One region of the Ectobacillus sp. genome, then DNA from elsewhere that is predicted to be linked to it. Evidence: predicted binding sites of a transcription regulator. Region 1 holds the regulator's gene; the other holds the start of a gene.

Region 1 (3,533 bases):
TACTCAGTTGTACCAGATGGTGCTAATTCTATTACCTTGGAAGCAACTCTATTAATAAAGTACCGATCATGAGAAACGAAAAGAATGGTTCCTGGGAAATGAATCAAGGCATTTTCTAGAATTTCCTTACTACTTATGTCTAGATGGTTAGTCGGCTCGTCCAATATTAATACGTTACATTTTTGCATCATAAGCTTTGCTAGAGCAAGGCGAGCTTTTTCGCCGCCGCTTAGAGAAGAAACGATTTTTAACACGTCATCTCCAGAGAAGAGAAAATTTCCGAGAATGGTTCGTATTTCTTTTTCAGGCTGCAAAGGAAACTCGTCCCATAGCTCATTTAATACGCGCTTGGAAGAAGTGAGAATAGCTTGCTGCTGATCATAGTAACCAATTGTGACATTAGAGCCAAAGGTAATAGAACCTTTTAGAAAGTCTAACTGATGAACCATAGCTTTTAATAAGGTTGATTTCCCTATGCCGTTTGGACCGACAAGGGCGACACTGTCACCACGTGATAGGTGCATATTTACATGAGTAATAATCGGGTTTCCTTCATATCCGACAGCTACATCTTGTACGTGCAGCACATCATTTCCACTTTGACGTTCGATTTCAAAATGAAAGGAAGCGGATTTTTCATCATCAGCTGGCCGCGTCATGAGCTCCATGCGTTCTAATTGTTTACGCCGACTTTGCGCACGTTTTGTGGTAGATGCTCTTGCGATGTTACGCTGCACAAAGTCTTGTAGCTTTGCAACCTCGTCTTGCTGCTTTTCGTAGCGCTTCATTTCTTGCTCATACCACTCGGCCTTTTGCTCTAAATATTTACTATAGTTTCCGGTAAAGCGTTTGCTTTGTGTATTAGATATTTCATATACTTGGGTTACGATGCGATCTAAAAAGTATCGGTCATGCGATACGATGAGGATGGCACCTGAATAACTTTGTAAATATTGTTCTAGCCATGTAAGGGTTTCGATATCCAAATGATTGGTTGGTTCATCTAGAATGAGTAGATCAGGCTTTGTAAGCAACAGCTTCCCAAGTGCAAGGCGTGTTTTCTGACCACCGCTTAGCATTGAAATTTGCATCTTGTGCGTTTCGACGGGAAAACCTAATCCGCTGAGAACAGAGCGAATATCGGCTTCGTATTGATAGCCACCTTGATCACTATATAATTGTTGGAGTCTATCGTACTCCGCTAGAACCTTTTCATAACGAGTTTCATTACTGAATACTTCTTCTTTTCCCATTTCCTGCTCCATATTTCGTAGGTCGCGCTCCATTTCTTGCAGTTCTCGAAATACGGAGAGCATTTCTTCGCCAATCGTTAATGAGGTTTCTAAGCCGGTATTTTGTGCTAAGTAACCAATGGAAACGTCTTTTGGTTTAATAATGTCGCCTGATTCATACGACATTTCACCTGCAATAATACGTAGTAAAGTTGATTTACCTGCGCCGTTACGCCCTACGAGTGCAACGCGTTCACGGGATTGTACTTCTAGTTTTATATTGGATAAAATGACATCAGCCCCAAAAAGCTTTGTCAATCCGTTTACCTGTAATAAAATCAACGTGTTTCACCTCAAATTAGTTAGTCTACTGTATATTTATAAAAAACTAATGTTTTTCAACACTATTAGAAATGGTGTATAGTTTAATAAGGAGACAATGGTCTCTTTCTATTATACAAGGAAAGCTTTACACCAATAAACTTTCAACGTACATTCCTGTTAATAAAGGTCAAATTTCCCTATGGGATAAACAGAAATTGGAAAGAGAAGGGGGATATGATGGATCAGCCTAAAATTCCGCAGGCAACTGCGAAACGACTACCCTTGTATTATCGTTTTATTAAAAACTTATCACTTTCAGGAAAACAACGTGTTTCCTCAGCAGAGCTCAGTGAAGCCGTAAAAGTTGATTCGGCTACCATTCGCAGAGATTTTTCTTACTTTGGAGCACTAGGTAAAAAAGGGTATGGTTACAATGTAAACTATTTATTATCATTTTTCAGCCAAACCCTTGATCAAGATGATTTAATTCAAGTAGCATTAATTGGCGTTGGAAATTTAGGAACCGCTTTCTTACACTATAATTTCATGAAAAATAATAACACAAAAATCGAAATGGCTTTTGATGTAGATGAAAAGAAGGTCGGACAGTTTATAGGAGAAGTTCCAGTCTACCATCTCAGTGAAATGGAACAACGGATGGGGGATGTAAAGGTAGCCATATTAACAGTACCGGCAGCTGTAGCACAGTCTGTTGCAGATCGATTGTCACACACGGGCATAGAAGGAATCTTAAATTTTACACCAGCACGTATTAATGTGCCAGAACATATTCGCATTCATCATATTGATTTATCAGTCGAATTACAAACACTCGTTTATTTTCTAAAACATTATCCGAGATAGTGAAAAAATTCACTTACATAAGAAATGCGAAAGATAAAAAATGGACCAGATTGTGGTCCATTTTTTAATCCCTGCTGCTTAATGGTTCCTTGCTTTCCATTTAACGATAATGAGGCGAATAGCAAAGCCGAAATCGAAGGTGGCCATAAGAATTAGCAAGAGTGTGTAAATGTTCCATATCGTAGTTTCCACGCTTGTTACAGCTAAATACGTGAAAATAGCGCCTAGTATTAAATATAGAGTTGCCATAAGCATAGGTGAATTTCTACGCATTTTTAAAATCCTCCAATAATTGTGTGCAAATTTTCAGCTTGTCGCATGATTTTATCCATATTGTTACTTAATCCTAGGTTTACCAAAATCACGATTGTATTCATCATTACATGTGCAACAATGGGAACTATAATCCGCTTCGTATGTACGTACAAAAAGGAAAAAACAATACCCATAGATGTGTAAATCAAGATATGACTAAAATCGAAGTGAACCGTTGCAAATATGAGCGAGCTTATAATGGCGGCAACAAAAAAATTAAAACGCTTATAAAGGGAACCAAAGAAAATCTTTCGAAACACAATTTCTTCAAGAATCGGACCGAAAATAGATGTAACTAATATGAATAGAGGAGCAACTTTAGCTATATCTACGAGCCTTTGTGTATTCTCAGAGCCGGGGTTAATTCCTAATAGACGCATTTCGATGGTTGCTGCAATTGCCTGAGCAAACATGGCCAGAAATACACCAAGAAACATCCAAATAATCGTGTACATAAGTCCCATCTTCCCACGAGCTAGTGGATCATCGTCATGTCGGAGCAGCAGTAAGGTGATAATGAGAGCGACTACGAAGCTAATAATTGCCCAGTGCGCGGAAGCCATTTCAATTTGCATATTCCTAGTATAAGTAACATATAATCCAGTTTTTAATAAAAGAGGAACGCCAACTAAACTGGAAATTTGCATGACAATATATGTGATAATAATCCACCAATATTTAGTATTCAATTGTCATGTCTCCTTTTCTATATAAATTTACATGCGTAAAAAAGGAAATCCACATTTAAGAGAGAAAAGAACTAAGTGGTCCTTTTTCAAACAAACGAGCGCAGTTTCA
Region 2 (3,533 bases), on a different contig from region 1:
ATACGCTCTTGGTAAATATTCAAACACTAACTCAATCGCCTTTAACGCAAGTCCATCTGTATAATCATTTGCTAGTACAGATACATATGCTTCAATAGCATGGGTTAATACGTCCATTCCTGTATCCGCCGTGATGCGAGGAGGAACCGTCATAACAAACTGCGGATCCACAATGGCTACATCTGGTGTTAATTCATAATCTGCTAGCGGATATTTGATATTATTCTTCTTATCTGTAATAACGGCAAATGGCGTTACTTCAGATCCTGTTCCAGATGTTGTCGGAATGGCAACGAACTGCGCTTTTTCACCCATTTCAGGATATTTAAAGGTCCGTTTGCGAATATCTAAAAACTTTTGTTTTAAGCCATGAAACTGAACATCTGGATGCTCATAGAAGAGCCACATTCCTTTCGCTGCATCCATCGCAGATCCTCCGCCAAGTGCGATAATAACATCTGGCTGGAAGGATCGCATCATTTCAGCACCCTTGTATACCGTAACATCAGATGGATCTGGTTCTACATCAGAAAAGATTTCAATTTGAACATTGTTTGCATTTTGATTTAAATAATGAACAACTGTATCTACATAATTTAATTTCACCATGCCTGGATCAGTAACGATGAAAGCACGAGAAATCTTCTTCATCTTCGCTAAATATTGCGTTGCATTTTTTTCAAAAAACAACTTTGGCGGTAGTTTAAACCATTGCATATTATTTTGACGCGTACCAATACGTTTGATATTTAATAAATGAATAGCACTTACGTTAGAAGATATTGAGTTTTTGCCGTAAGATCCGCATCCTAGTGTTAAAGAAGGGATAAATCCATTATATACATCGCCAATGCCGCCTTGAGAAGACGGGGCATTCACAATAATCCGGCACGCCTTCATGCGAAGTCCAAACTGTGTTTGCAACTCTTCGTTCGTGCTATGAATAACAGCGGAGTGACCTAATCCGCCAAGGTATAGCATATTTTCACATTGTTGAAAGCCTTCTTCTGTACTATTTACACGAATGCAAGCGAGTACTGGACTTAATTTTTCACGAGAAAGTGGATACTCTGCACCAGCACCTTCAATTTCTGCAACTAGGATTTTTGTATCTTCTGGAACTTTAAATCCAGCAAGCTTTGCAATCCATTCTGGTGATTTCCCAACGATATCTGGGTTTACAGCACAAGTATCTTCGCGAATAACTAGTTTTTCAAGAAGCTGCTTTTCTTTATCGCTAACAAAGTAGCATTGGTTTGCAATCATTTCTTTCTTTACTTCTTCATAAATTTCCGTATCTATAATAATAGCTTGCTCAGAGGCACAAATCATACCGTTATCAAACGATTTAGATAGAATTACATCGTTAACAGTACGTTTGATTTTCGCTGTTTTTTCAATATAACAGGGTACATTTCCTGGACCAACCCCTAATGCTGGTTTTCCAGTACTATATGCTGATTTCACCATTCCTGCTCCGCCTGTTGCTAACACGAGTGCAACGCCTGGATGATTCATTAGAAGCTTTGTTCCATCGATGGAAGGCTTTTCAATCCATTGAATACAATCCTCGGGTGCCCCTGCTTTTACTGCTGCTTCATATAAAACGGAAGCTGCTTTTGCACTACAGCCTTGAGCAGATGGATGAAAAGCGAAAATGATAGGATTCCGTGTTTTTATCGCAATGATTGCTTTAAATAAAGTTGTAGAAGTTGGATTTGTAACTGGTGTTACCCCTGCAATGACGCCGACAGGTTCTGCAATTTCTGTAATACCGGTGTAAGGATCTTCATGAATGACACCAACTGTTTTATCATTTTTAATGCTATGCCAAATGTATTCAGTTGCAAACATGTTCTTTATTATTTTGTCTTCATAAATTCCTCTGCCTGTTTCCTCCTGTGCCAGCTTTGCCAAAGGCATATGCTGATCTAAACCTGCAAGTGCCATTTCATGCACGATTTTATCAATTTGTTCTTGCGTAAACATTTCAAATTGTGCTAGAGCACGGTTACCTTTTACTACGAGTTCATCAATCATGGTGGATGTGTCTTGTAACTGCTCTACCTTTTTTTCCTCTACAGCCATATGAACTTCCTCCTTATGTTAGGGCTTTGAGTGCCCCTCGGTGACGTGATGCGTCCCAATAGCATAAATGAATAGAACGTCTCTAATAGACAAATACAATATTCCAATTGATTTCTAATTCGTCATTCAACTTTATAAAAATATATTGTGAAATAATTCACAATATCTATATCATTACTATACGATACATTTATGATAAATTGCATGTCGATTTAGTGAATTTTCCGTAAATAACTTTCTTGGATAAAGTAAATAATTTGTAATTCTAACACAATCTTTTACCAATCATTTCATACCTGTGATAAAATAGAAAAAGGAGCATATATCATTAGAAACTCTCGCTTCAAGCCTAATTGGGTTTGGTGTTTCTCTAGTGGGTGGTACGACATTCATTTCATTAAGTGAGTGTCAAGGCACTCGTTATTGCGGGTAAATCTAATAAAGAAAGGATTTTGATACCATGGCTGCTCGAAGGAGCATCTGGAAGCGTCAAGATTTGTCTTACACATAGCGTTACTGCTTGCTATTCGTCGTTAGCTACTAGCAAAAACGAAAGTGGGCGAAAGTATGTTGGAATATAATTATTCCTTCTGTTATATATAGCGTCGTAGTTAGTGAACAGCTAACTACACATAGAGGAGATTTCTCCTTTCTATATATGAGTAGTTAGTTGAAAACAATTGTTTTCGAATAAACTAACTACGGAAGAGGAATAACAATGAAATGGATTAATTGGCGAGAAGTAGGTATGATTGTTTTTGGCTCATTTGTATTATCAGCAGGTTTTTATCACATTCATGTGCAAAATAACCTAACAGAAGGCGGATTTATTGGAATTGCATTACTGATAAAGCAATTTTTCCATATCTCACCTTCTATTACAACGCTTTCTCTCGATATACCCTTAATCATACTTGGATCAAGGTTAATCGGTAAGCGATTGGCTGTTAAAACAATTATAGGCGCTTCGTCTTTTTCAGTCTTCTATGCACTTATGGAGCGCTATTCACCGTTTGTCATCAACCTATCTCAGCATTTATTTATTGCTGCAATTATAGGAGGGATTCTCGTAGGATTTGGTCTTGGCCTTATTTTACGTTACGGTGGTGCTACCGGAGGAGACGATATATTATCCATATTGCTTAGTAAAGTTTCCCATCTATCGATAGGAAAAGTTTACTTTTTATTTGACGGGCTCGTTTTAGCATTGTCATTATTGTATATGAACTGGACAGATGTTGCCTATACGATTTTATCGGTGGCAGTTTGTGCATACATGACAGATTTAGTAATGGCATTTCATAAGAAAGATTCTGCTACAAAAGCATATGTATAAAGATGTAAGTAAAAACACAGTGCAAATTCATTGCGCTGTGTTTTTCTGTACCTTACGAAAAGTGAAATTCTTTTCTATCTCCTGTTGCTTCATACCCTTTCGTACTGCG

Evidence for each region. The regulator Rex, encoded in region 1, represses fermentation and respiration genes when NADH is low (regulators of the CRP and FNR family bind a similar motif). The targets are predictions, from matches to a motif close to TTGTGAAATATTTCACAA.
Region 2: the regulator Rex is predicted to act here: its motif matches at 2,234-2,251, upstream of adhE (bifunctional acetaldehyde-CoA/alcohol dehydrogenase).

What each region holds. Positions count from the first base shown of each region.
Region 1 covers NZ_JBXKMX010000115.1:2,400-5,932, reverse strand. Annotated here, with positions in the region: gene AC11ZT_RS05915 (ABC-F family ATP-binding cassette domain-containing protein) at 1-1,574, opposite strand, end outside; gene AC11ZT_RS05910 (redox-sensing transcriptional repressor Rex) at 1,794-2,420, shown strand; gene AC11ZT_RS05905 (YdiK family protein) at 2,499-2,693, opposite strand; gene AC11ZT_RS05900 (lysostaphin resistance A-like protein) at 2,696-3,424, opposite strand.
Region 2 covers NZ_JBXKMX010000042.1:19,370-22,902, forward strand. Annotated here, with positions in the region: gene adhE (bifunctional acetaldehyde-CoA/alcohol dehydrogenase) at 1-2,088, opposite strand, end outside; gene AC11ZT_RS01800 (YitT family protein) at 2,807-3,424, shown strand; partial or broken gene AC11ZT_RS01805 (DUF6944 family repetitive protein) at 3,452-3,533, opposite strand, start outside.